3 regions of the Paenibacillus graminis genome follow, and region 3 is predicted to be linked to each of the others. Evidence: riboswitches for the same ligand, from Rfam matches in the RefSeq annotation. Region 3 holds a riboswitch; each other region holds the start of a gene.
The links. A riboswitch is a leader RNA that binds a small molecule or an ion and turns the genes downstream of it on or off. The one in region 3 is predicted to bind cyclic di-AMP.

Region 1: it holds a riboswitch for cyclic di-AMP, as region 3 does, so the genes downstream of both, PGRAT_RS02970 (hypothetical protein) here and PGRAT_RS11845 (alpha/beta fold hydrolase) in region 3, are expected to answer to the same signal.
Region 2: it holds a riboswitch for cyclic di-AMP, as region 3 does, so the genes downstream of both, PGRAT_RS00140 (resuscitation-promoting factor) here and PGRAT_RS11845 (alpha/beta fold hydrolase) in region 3, are expected to answer to the same signal.

What each region holds. Positions count from the first base shown of each region.
Region 1 is NZ_CP009287.1:666,853-671,015, forward strand. Features, by position in the region: gene PGRAT_RS02960 (O-antigen ligase family protein) at 1-1,444, shown strand, start outside; gene PGRAT_RS02965 (hypothetical protein) at 1,473-1,925, opposite strand; gene PGRAT_RS02970 (hypothetical protein) at 1,954-2,466, opposite strand; cyclic di-AMP (ydaO/yuaA leader) riboswitch at 2,582-2,751, opposite strand; gene PGRAT_RS02975 (glutaredoxin family protein) at 3,268-3,510, opposite strand; gene ytxJ (bacillithiol system redox-active protein YtxJ) at 3,507-3,833, opposite strand; gene PGRAT_RS02985 (SDR family NAD(P)-dependent oxidoreductase) at 4,059-4,163, shown strand, end outside.
Region 2 is NZ_CP009287.1:27,527-31,689, reverse strand. Features, by position in the region: gene rnmV (ribonuclease M5) at 1-191, opposite strand, end outside; gene PGRAT_RS00140 (resuscitation-promoting factor) at 372-1,532, opposite strand; cyclic di-AMP (ydaO/yuaA leader) riboswitch at 1,823-2,038, opposite strand; gene PGRAT_RS00135 (TatD family hydrolase) at 2,238-3,008, opposite strand; gene PGRAT_RS00130 (HD domain-containing protein) at 3,063-4,163, opposite strand, start outside.
Region 3 is NZ_CP009287.1:2,917,805-2,921,967, reverse strand. Features, by position in the region: gene PGRAT_RS11850 (LTA synthase family protein) at 1-1,398, opposite strand, end outside; gene PGRAT_RS11845 (alpha/beta fold hydrolase) at 1,663-2,478, opposite strand; cyclic di-AMP (ydaO/yuaA leader) riboswitch at 2,486-2,646, opposite strand; gene mnhG (monovalent cation/H(+) antiporter subunit G) at 2,657-3,040, opposite strand; gene PGRAT_RS11835 (Na(+)/H(+) antiporter subunit F1) at 3,024-3,317, opposite strand; gene PGRAT_RS11830 (Na+/H+ antiporter subunit E) at 3,314-3,793, opposite strand; gene PGRAT_RS11825 (Na+/H+ antiporter subunit D) at 3,800-4,163, opposite strand, start outside.

The DNA of each region.
Region 1 (4,163 bases), 2.3 Mb from region 3:
GGGCTTTATCGTGTTCATGGGGTTTATCCTGTTCGTATTCTACAAATATACCAAAGGATACATGAAGCGGGCGGGGACAGATGATTACGGTAACGGCTTCTTTTATCTGATTATTGCGCTTTCGATTCTGGTACACAGTATCCTGGACTTTAATATGAGTTATGCTTTCATGGGAATCCTCGTATTCATCGCTCTTGGCGGAATGGCAGCTGCAATGGAGGCCAAACCTCTCGCCGCCGGATGGAATTCGTCTGTACTGCGTCTCGGTTATCTGGCCGTGGCCTGCGCGGCCGCGTTGGCAATCTTTATCGTTTCACTTCGCAGCATCAGTTCCACCAACGCATTCGCCGAAGCGAAGGCCATTGCTCAATACAGCACATCTTATGAAGAGATTAAGGCTCCGCTGATGAAGTCGCTGAAGATCCGGCCTTCACATCCCGAATCAGTGATCCTGCTGGCGGTGCTTGATAATCAGGTGTACAGCCAGACCAAAAACGAGCAATTTGCCGCAGAATCCCTTTCGGTGCTGCAGCGTGGTCTAAAGGATGAGCCGAACAACAAGCAGATGCTGCAGCAGCAAATCGCTCTGTATGATCTGCAGGGCAAGAGCGAGAGCGCTTATGCCGTATACCGTGATAATCTGAACAAGTATATCTGGGATATTGACTGGTACGAGCCGCTGATTACCCGGGCATCTGGTTTGGGTGTCCAGGCTCTCCTCCAACAGGACAAGGCTAAGCAACAGGAGTACTTCCAGACCGCCCTTACCACTTACCAGGATGTTGTAGATGGTATTGCCTTCTTGAAGACATTGCCTTCCGGGCAGCTTCAGGGCCGGCCTTTCTCGGTTACGCCGCTGATTGCGCTGAGCGCGGGTAAGGTTAAGCAGATAACAGGGGATACAGAGACGGCCTTGAACTTCATCCAGACGGGCTTCACGGGCGGTTACGCCGATCTGGCCGGCCGGGGCGATTTGTGGAGCGCTGGATGGTATAACGACTTAATCGTCCGGTCTAACGAGTTGGGACAACCCATTTATACAGAGTGGCTGAATCTGTTAAACACCCCGGGCTCTGACAGCACAGTCGTCGATCAGGTCGCTGCCAATGCAAAGGCGAACTTCAATACGGGAATTGAGGCGTATAGCCAAGTTGTGAGAGAAGCAAACAATCAGACAACTGCTTTTTCTTCCACCGCAACCTTAGCACTTGGTAAAATGCAGTACCTCACCGGAAATGTCCAGGCCGCAGTTGCTGCGTTGAAGGGCGGACTTGGCGAAAATTATTCGGATGCGGTTAACCGGGAGATGGCCCGCTGGTATTTAGCCGGGTTAAAAAAGCTGAACAGCTCTGAGGATCAGGATGTGTATAATAAGCTAATTGCCGCCGATGCCCAAGAGGCGGGTATGATCGAGCAAATTGCCGGAATGAAGCCATTATCATAAGGGACAGTCTGTCAAAAGCCGCACCAGTTTATCCAACGGATAAACTGGCTGTTGGCGTTTCGGCTTCATGTGCAGCCAGTTGCTCGCGCATCTGCCGGATCTGTGCCTTGAGCTCAGGCAGGTTCATCCTGAGGATTAGACTGATGTCCGTAAGGGACAGGCGCAGGCCATACCGGAGCGCATGCACAAGCTGGTCCTCCCAGGACAGGCAGGCCGAAATACGGGACTTGCGGCCTTGGGCAATCCGGGAGCAACAGCGGATGCATTCACGGTAGGCCTGGAGGGAGAAGCTCTGCGCGTCACAGCCTGTACGCAGATACGGCTCATAAAGCTCCGTGAAGCTCTTCACCGCAGCCTCCTCTGCTTCGGCCCCCTGCCCGAGCAGCAGCCTGCTGAGCATGTAGATATTCCCGCTGTACTTCTCAATATACTCGGCAAATCCGGCTGTTGAAGCCGACGTGCGTGATAAGGGATCGGGCATGTTCTCACAGTCCTTTCTGAATAAGAAACTATAGAATAGAATAATAAGCGATAGATTTGTTAATGAGTTCTGCCGGATCCGGCTCTGGCCAGGCCTGCTGGAGCTGCAGTGTTCGTGAGGGTCTATAGTACATTCTTCCCGCACTTGATTTACCGCCGGCAGCCAGCACGGAGTGGTAATAAGAGTAGTCTGTCTGAACCTGCGTATCAATAAATTTCCCTTGAAGCTTTGCTTTTAGATGCAGCAGTGCATTCGATACCAGATTCCGCTGAGACTGCTCCCACCGGGGACCTAAGCGGTCTACAATTTGTATCGCCTCCTCAAGGCGGCAGCGGCGGATACTGCGCAGGAAGCTGCTCCATTGGATCAGGTCAACCCGCTTCTCTTCCCATAGCAGTCCCTGTGACCAGCTATGCCCTGCCGGGCAGGTCAGCTTCAGGAGGCCGTAACGGCAATTTCCGGCCTGATCCGGCCCGGGGCTTACTGGCCAGGGAGCATCGAATACCCATATTTCTATACGCAACAACCGGCGTGACTCCATTGCTCACTTCCTCCTTCTCCTTGATCTCCACACAAAAAGCCGCAGGCAGAGGAGGACCTCTGCTGCGGCTCTGGTAACAGGCTGAAATAAACCTGGCGCAAAAGCGTGGCGGATCAAGTTCTCTCTCTATACGCTTACGGAGTTAGCTGTCGGATTCGGGCGGTGAGAGTCGCCCTGCCTAGTGAGACTGCATGGGTGCAGTCCCCTTCGGATTCACCCCAAGTAGGCTTGTGGCCTGGTGGTTCCCCCGTTTCCCGCGTGGCGGGAATTCAGCGTTGATTGGTTTTCATGAATAAGTTCAAATCGAATCATACTCTTTCATGCGGTTCTTTGTAAAAAAGAAAAAGGGAAATGCGGCGTAAATTAACGTTGAAATCCCGGAATTCGCAGGAAATAAACGGATAAAACCATATATGTTGCCGTTTATCGGCCAATTATCTCATTCGCACGCCGGTTTTTATTTTTTATGAAAAAAGGGGCTTGGAAGCGTTGAGCCTCGGCAAAAAGACCGGATTTTCAAAGTTCAGCCGGGTTTCTGTGAAGCGGTCCAAAGACGAGTAATCCGGAGCAATAGAGAGTCAGAAGGCAAAGTAAGCGCTACATGAAGCAAAACCGGCGGTCGCCAGCATTATTTTGGCAATTGCGGCATTTAATCAAGTGCAGGTTTCATCGGCAGCAAAAAAGGGGATTCAGGCCCAAATCATTCCTGAATCCCCCGAAAGGACCTGAATCAGCTTCCATGGAAAAGCCCCGCCGGTCTTCTTTACGCCAGCTCTGCTGGCCCAAAGAAGCTCCGGCGCATTACCGGGCTGCTGCTGAAATAAGCTCCTTAAGCTCAGGCAGATTGAAGCCTTTGACGGCATGAGCTCCCGATACTGTAACGGGAACACCCATGAAACCGAGCTTCTCCACCTCTTCCTGATAAGCCGTGCTGGTCATAACATCTCTTACTTCAAAAGGAACGCCCTGTTCCTTCATCAGTTGCTTCACTTGGTTGCAGTCACTGCAGTTTGCGGTTGAATAGATAATGACAGGTTGGCTCATAGGTTCACAGCTTCCTGAATGGCATCCCGGGTGATCTTCCAATGGGAAGTGTTCCAGCGGACCTCGCCGTCTTCGAGCAGGAAAATTTGCGGAGACTCATGTTTGATGCCGAAGTCCTCGGCGATCTGGTTGGAGACTGGACGGTCTTCAATCACATGGACCACGGCTGCAGGGGTGCCGGAGCTTTGGACATAGGCCCGGAATTCTTCATTGGCCTTGGCGCTGATCGGGCAGGTGGTGCTGTGCTTGAACAGCAGCTTTTTACCGGGCTGTGCAATGTATTGATGCAATTCGTCGACACTGTGAATTTGTGCTATGGACATTGGAATCCCTCCTGAGATTTTTAGTTTGCTAACAATTCGGTTGTTAACAATGATATTTCTGATTGTAACATAGTTAAAAATTAAGTCAAAAGAAAGAATCCGCCGTGCTGCCGATCCGGACAGTCCAGTGCAGGACGTTGAAAAAAGCCAAGTGCCATGCTAATGTGTATGGGATGATAGCGGTAACAAGTGTATGATTCTTAAGTTGAAGGAGTGTCCAAATTCATGAAAAGGGTCGCTTGTGTTACTGGTGCTGACCGGGGACTTGGATTTTTCCTTGTGCGCTGGCTTTTGGAGAATAAATATAAGGTGTTCGCCGGGCAGTACCTT
Region 2 (4,163 bases), 2.9 Mb from region 3:
CGGATCCGTTCACCGGCATGGTCAGGATCAGTAAGTATAATGACCCCTCTGCGTTCCATAGCGAGCGCTATCTTGGCGATGACTTTGCGGTCGACTGCCGATCCGCCGGTCTCGATAGTATCGGCCTCAACAGCCCGTTTTATGGCAACGGTGTCGCTTTTGCCTTCCACAACGATTAATTCTTTGATCATTTTTTTGTACTCCTTACTCTGCAACGCAAAAAGAAGAGGATTCGCTCCCCTTCCTTTTGGCTAAAGAATGTATAAGTGATGAGCGGCAGCTCTGTAATTTCACGTTCAGATTCCTGAGAATTCCTTAAGTGCTACCCTCACTATATCCTATAAACCGCTAATTTGCAAAGTATCTGCCACTTAGTTCAGTTCTGGCTTCACAGGCCCTATCACATAGATCGTGCGTGATTTCCGGCCAAAGTTACGGGCATGGCTCAGTGAATCATAATACACATCCACCTTGTTGCCTTTAATGGCACCGCCGGTATCCTCTGCACGGCGAAACCCAAGTCCCTCAATGTACACCCACCAGCCGATAGGGATTACGCTCGGATCCACAGCAATGGTCCGGCCTTCCGTTACGCGTGTGCCGGAAGCCGTACGGTTGCCAATACCAGGCTCTTCCGATGAATAGGCCGTCATGGATACATTTCTGATAATTTTCTTGTACTCAAAATCTACGCCTGCTTTACTGGCAACATTGTTGCTTTTTGCGCTCACTTTGGATGTTTTAGAAGTTGTTGTTGATTTAGAAGTTACGGTAGTGGCTACAACAGCTTTGGGAAGCGGTTTGGTACCAATGGCAATGATTTTGTCTTTGGTGACCGCCTGTACTTCCTTGCCGACCATACGCATGGATGCCAGCTCGCCATCTCGGTAGATTTTCTCGATGTGCTGGATCATTACGCCCGGTTTGCCCGCTTGTGCAACTCTCACCGTTCCCTTGGTCAGGGAGGGGTCTGCGGTTTTAATGACTCGGAAAGGCAAAGCTGTTGTCCGCTGTACCACTTGCTTGTTAACCCGAACAATTTTGACTTCCATGTCTGCAGAAACTGCGGTGCCTAGCGAAGGGTAAATCTTGTCATAGCTTTCCAGGCCAATGCCCAGTTTGTCAATCGCCTGACCGATTGTATCTTCGGTCGTGTACAACGTTTTGGTGGTCCCATCCGTAGTGATCTTAATCGCCTGCGCACGGTTGATGACGACACGGTCTCCGTCCTTTATTTCATCACTAAGGCCAATAGATAAAGCATCATGCGGCTGCAGCGAAATTTGTTCCTTGGCCAGCACATCGCCGAGCAGCGCATCCCGCGTCTCAAGCGTTTGTACCTTCCCGTCTATTACTAAAGTTATTTCTTTAATGCTTTGACCGTGTACGTACAGCAGAATTACCAGCGCGATAACAATTGAGGCCGCGCCTGCAAGCGAAAGTACGCGAGAATTCACTTGCTTCCACCGAAATGCGAAAGACCTGCTGGATGATTGCGAATCATGGGATACTTCTGGTTGGAATACGCCCACTCTCTCCATCCTCCTTACATAGCCCCGTCGTCCAAGTTGTATAACAAAGGTGACTTCATCACTTCTGACGAAACTAGGTTTGAGATTGCACAGGATACGCCCGCATTGCTTTAGCGTTTCCTGCTCATGGATCGCCTGCTCGGCATAGCTACTCCAGATACCTGTTATATAACAGTATGCCGGGAACATCCGCATTATTCAAAAACAAAAAAAGCCCGAAAAGAGTTCACAGAGGACTCTTTCGTGGCTCTCCGGGTGTCAGAATACGCGGGAATGTTTATGCACGAGGTTTCCTCTCTTACTTGCGCTTACGGGGTTAGCTGTCGGGTTCGGGCATAAGAGAGACGCCCTATCTCAGGTCACCCGCTCACGGCGGTTGCCCTCAAATTCACCCCAAAGACCACGTAAAGAAATCAAATAACGTCTGCGGCATTTCTGTGTGCACTATGCGGCAGAGCATCATTGGTTCCCCCGTTCTCCATACGGAGACTCAGCGAGACGATCCATGAATTTGGTGACTGTCACAGTAACAACAGCTCACTTCACTGAAAAGATGATATCCTGTTTTGATGCATGTTGTAAAGGAGCATTCAACCACGTTTACGCAAAAAAATGATTAAAATATTGTAATAATCAGCTGTTTTTATGTTAAAAAAGTTTAATATATCGGCTATACTTCTTTTTTCACCGCATTTTCTCCCGTTTTCAGACAATTCCAAATCGTTCCAGGGCGTTCGCATACGTAATTTCAGCTAATTCCTGTAAATCAATCCCTTTTATTTCCGCAGCAGCCTCAGCCACAAGCTTCACATAAGCACTCTCATTTCGCTTCCCGCGGAAGGGGTGCGGCGTCAAATATGGGGAGTCAGTTTCGATCAAAAGCCGGTCCATTGGAGTCTGAGCGAGCACCTCTTTTGGCACCCTCGCATTCTTAAAAGTTACAGGTCCCCCGAAGGACAAATGAAAGCCCAAATCAAGACACATTTTGGCCGTTTCCCAGCTGCCGGAGAAGGAGTGCATCACACCGCCGATTTCATTCGCCTTCTCTTCACGCAATATCCGGATTACATCCTCGTGGGCATCCCGATTATGAATACAGATAGGCATTTTTAGTTCACGGGCCAAACCGATCTGTTTGCGGAATACCTCGTGCTGTACCTCTTTTGGGGATGTATCCCAATAATAATCCAGTCCGATTTCTCCAATGGCCACCACCTTTTTATGGCTGCACAGGGAAGCGATCCAGTCCATATCCCCCTCTTTCATGTCAATAGCGTCTACGGGATGCCAGCCGACAGCTGCATAAATATAATCATAAGTCTCTGCCAATTTCATTGTCGTTGGAATCGTATCCCGGTTAAATCCAATGTTAATCATCTTGGTGACTCCAGCCTCTAACGCGCGGGCAATGACCTCCTCACGATCGTCGTCGAATTGTGGGGCATCCAGATGAGTATGTGTGTCGAATAAGCGCATGCAATACCATCCTTTCAGGATTGATTTCTATGATGAATTCCAGAAATTTTTGTATTATTTTGCAAAGATCTCGCCAATGGAACCAGGAAGCCGGGTCAGTGCCTCCTGCAGCTTATCCTGCGGAAAATACAGGTGATACCTGCCCCGGTGGATGCCGCTGATCGAGCGCACTATATCAGATACCTCAGAGATTTCACGCAGCTTGTCATGGCGGTCAAGCAGCAAAATCTGCTTGCTGTCAAACCCCTCTCCCGGACGGAAAACATCGTAAGGCAGATCTGTCGGATAATCGATTTCCAGGTCATAATCCGGATGCAGTCCGGCACCGGCAAAACTGCGGCGGATTTCGTCAATGGTCTCTGAATCAAGATGGTCCATCTCCACATATTTATACAGTTTACGATGAATAAAACGGCTGCATAAGTTAGCCAGTATGTTATCGTCTTCCAGCGTCCACTGCATAAAGGCTGTCTGAACCAAAGCCTCGTCCAGGAGTAAATATTGTTCTACATTAATCTCTCCACCGAATAAATCGCTGAGCGGATTGATCATAAACCGGAAAGAGTACCCCTCCTGGAAAAGCTCTTTCGCCCTCCGGAAAATCTGCCTTAAAATAATTTCCGAGCTGCGCGTAACGGGATGGAAATAAACCTGCCAATACATCTGGTAACGTGACATCAAGTAATCCTCAATGGCGTGCATACCCGATTCTTTTACGACAACACGGCCATTATAGGGTCGCAGCATTCTCAGAATACGGTCAATATCGATCGTCCCATAGTTCACCCCAGTATAATACGCATCCCGCAGCAAATAATCCATACGATCTGCATCCAGAGGGCCTGACACCAGGTTGACAACGATCTCATGTTCATACGTTTTGGCAATCACAGATGCAACCTTTTGAGGGAAATCCTCGCCTACTTCGCGTAAAATTGCTGTAATTTCCGTGTTCTCCTGTATGATTCTGCAGGTCCAGTCCTCATGATTCATTTCAAAAGCTTCTTCTATAGAATGGGAGAAGGGGCCATGCCCCAAATCATGCAGGAGCGCTGCACATAAAGTCAGCAGACTTTCCTCCGGCATCCAATCCTTATAACCGCTGCGTTCAAATTGGGAGATGATTCTCCGCGTAATTTCATAGACACCCAATGA
Region 3 (4,163 bases):
TTGGTGATCTCCGTAAAACACAATCAGGCTGTCATCCCACAGTCCGCTGGCCTTCAGCTCCTCCAGAAACTGCCCCATCGCATAGTCGGCATAATTCTGGGCCTGAATATAGTCCCCCAGCAGCGTACCTTCAAAGCGCTCCGGCAGCTTCATCTTGAACTTCTCCTCGGGGATGCGGAACGGATGATGGGCGCTCATGGAAATGACCATCGCATAGAACGGCTGATCCTTGGCATCAAGTGCAGCCAGCTCCGGTACCGTTTTGGCGAACAGCACCTCATCCGAAGAACCGAATGCAATATGATCATCATCGCCATAAAAGCTCTGGTCATAATACTTGTCAAAACCTACCGCCTGGTATAAGGCCTTGCGGTTCCAGAATTCCACACTGTTGGTATGGAAGGTAGCTGTATAATACCCGTTCGCACTCAGCAGCTTCGGCAGGCTGGGCACGGATTTTTTCATATAGGGTGATGACGTTGCCGGTTCGTTCTTGGGCACATAAAAAGAGGAGTTCACCACGAACTCGGCATCCGAGGTCGTCCCCTGGCCGGCATTGGTGTAGAAATTGTTGAAATACGTATTGCTGTGCGCCAGCTTGTTAATATTCGGTGTAATCTCCTGCCCGTCAATAGTCAGTCCGATCAGGAAGTTCTGGAACGATTCCATCTGCACGATAATCAGGTTTTTACCCTTGTCGGCCCCGGTGTACTTCAGCTGTTGCGGGGGTTGAACCCCTTTAACCGTATCCACGGCCTGCTGGGTAATCTCTTTGCTGTCGATAAGCTCTTCCTTCTCTGTGCTGTCTGCGAACAGCGTGTAGACTTCATAGTTCAGAATCCCCATGCTCTCCGCCTTTTTGATCTCATTCATGCTCGCATGGTTAGGCCAGATATTGAAGAAGCACAGCGCGAGCGAAACGGCAGCCACGGTAAGCAGCACAGGGCGGCTGATGCGGTATGCGCCTCTCTCCTTCCATTTGGCAATATATTTGGGACGGAACATAAAGAACAGGAAGAAGACGATATCCACAAAAATAAACAGATAATACGGTGTAATCAGGGAATAGGTGCTCTCTCCGACCTTAGTGACCTTATCCGCTTGCTGCAATGCATGATAGGTCGCAATTACGCCATAATATTTGTAATACATCAGAACAGAGAAATAAATAATCGTAATGAATAAGTTAGCAATCATATAGTACAGAATCTTCCGTTTGGAAGACAGCCATTCAATCAGGCTGAACACAATGATGAAAAAGGGAATTTCGGTGAAGACCATACTCCAGTTCGGACCGTCGCTGAACACGACAAACCAGGCCACGGCGCTTTTGAGCAGCAGCACGAAGCTGAATAATAGAATCGGCCGGTTTAGAATGCTATTGAATGATTTCTTCATGAAAAAATTCATTTCCTTTCAAAAAAATGGATGGACTGCCCCGCTCGTGTTATCAATACCCCTCCTGCATTAAATCACAAAGTACATAGGTTATCAACCTATTTTTAGAAATAAAAAACACACTGCTTATTATATATGCGCAGCAAAAAAATGTGCACCAAAAAAACTCAATTGGGGCGAATTACTCAGCCATTCAGTGTAGGGCAGCTCTCCACCTGGGAGTACGGCTTGGACAGAGATTAGGAGCTGCCTCATCCACCGCCTTCATAACCCGCTCTCCCGCTGATGAACGGCATGCTGGTCAATCAGGAAATTTAACAGCAGGCGGTTAAAATGCTGCGGCTGGCACAGATGGCTGGGATACATGGCATCATCCAGCACCACCAGCTGCGCCGAAGGCAGCATGGAGGCGTTCTTGCTCGCCTGTGCGAGCCTCCACTCATTCTGGCTTCCCGTTACACACAGCACTGGAACCTGCAGCTTAACCGCATAGGCAAGAATGTCAATCTGGCGCAGGGCAATCCGCTGTTTGATGCCTTCGGTTGGCCGTTTATGCAGCAGCTCATTCCTGAGGATATGATAGGCGGGCAGCCATTTGTTATAGGCGATTCGCAGGGAGCGCAGAAGCAGTTCAGGCGGCAAATAATACGATATCCATGAACATCTCTCGATAATTCCCCATATTCTATTATTTTTCATGGAATCATTGCCGCTTGAGCAGTTGTCCACCAGCACAAGCGCACGCACCAGCTCCGGGTTCTGCACAGCGAATTTCTGGGCGAGCACACCCCCGCCCGAGCTTGCGACAAGAATCACACTCAGCAGCTCCAGACGGCGGAGCAGCTCCTTCAAATCTTCACATTGGGTGTCCAGAATGCGGTGAACCTCGACATCCATTTTTCCGGACAACCCGTTCCCCCGCAGATCCAGAACAATCACTTGAACACGGTCACGGAAATACTCAATTTGCGGCTCAAACAGATGATGCGAAGTCAGGTGATCATGAATAAAAACAACAGGCACCCCTGTACCATAGGTTTCATAGTAGATAGAAGTTCCATTTAATTGAATTTGCGGCAACTCATTCGTCTCCTCTCTTCTACGCTTACGGGGTTAGCTGACGGATTCGGGCCTGAAGAGTAGCCCTACTCGAATGTTCGAGATTCACCCCTTGGGCATGGCAGCTTCGAAAACTGCACACACCGGTGGTTCCCCCGCTTCTTTTACAGAATTCAGCGAAAAAGACATATTCTTTAGTTTACTCTAACTTATGCTGTGTGTCAGTCTGCTTCGTCTCCCTCTTTTTGAGCACCGGCTTCAGATCATCCTGCACACTGCCCTTCCATAAAGGCACACCCGAGCGGTAAGCCGCACGGCCATTCAGATGCCCTGCAACCGGAGAAGTGATGAAGACGAATACTATCCCGAGCAGCAGTTTGATGCTGACTACTTCTATATAGAAGAAAAAAAATAGAAAGGCTCCTGCCAGCACACATAATACACCCAGTGTAGCGCTTTTGGTGGCGGCATGGGAACGTAAATAGACATCAGGGAGCCGGACCAGCCCAAACGCGCCAAGCCCGCACAATAATGCCCCCAGCAATACCAGTATCGCAATTAGCAGCTCACCGATCAAGTTTATCACCTCCAGGCTCGATAACCGCGTCTCTTTCAATGTATCTGGCTAATGCCGCAGTTCCGATAAACGTCAGAATTCCGATCACAAGCACCATATCAATATAATCCTCTGTCCTCTGCTGCATGCCCAGCACCGCGATCACTGCCAGCAGGTGGATGCCGATCGTATCCAGCGCAACAATCCGGTCCGAACGGGTCGGTCCTTGAATCAGCCTGTACAGGCAGGCCAGCATGGCCAGTGCCAGGATCACCAGCGAAATATTAAGCAGTACTGAAATCATAGCCGGGTCACCTCCATGATTGCTTTTTCAAAGGTTCCCTCGATCTGGCGGGAGAGCTGGCCGGCGTCCTCAATATCCATAGCGTGAATATATAGGGTCTGTCCGCTGGCCGACACTTCCAGTGTAAGGGTCCCCGGTGTCAGACAAATGAGGCAGGAGAGCAGAGTGACCTCAAGGTCGGACCGAAGTGCGGTTTCGTAAGCGAAGATGCCCGGGCGGACAGCCAGTCTGGGACTTAAGATTTGCCGGATAACTGCGAAGTTGGACAGGACCAGCTCCCGCAGAAACAGCGCCAGCAGCTTCACTATGGACCACACCCTTTTCAAATATAACGGTTCAGGAAGGAACCTGCGCAGCACCAGCAGAATTGCGCAGCCCAGCAGATAGCCGATTGCAAAGCCTGAGCCTGACCCGTCGCCGATCAGCATCATCCACAGAAACGCAGTCATCAGGTTTAATAAGATTTGAACAGCCATCTTCATCTACTCCTTCAGTACAGCTTCGATATACAGCTTGGGAGAACCAAGCACATCCCCCGCCTGTGAAACATAGGTATTCACCCGCTCTGCTCCAAGGCCCATCAGGATGACCAGAACGAGGAATCCGGCTGCCACTGCCGTCCCGCCTTTCAGCTTAACCTTGGGCGGTTCTGTACCGGGCGCATTGCCCCAGAAGGCGAGCCTGAATACTTTGATCAGCGAGTACAGCACAAGCAGGCTGGAACCCAGCCCGATCAGGGATAAAGTCAGCATTCCTGCATCCAGCCCTCCCCGGATAATCAGCACTTTGCCGGGGAAGCCGCTGAACGGAGGAATACCGGCTAGTGCCAGCGCCAGGGCGAAAAAG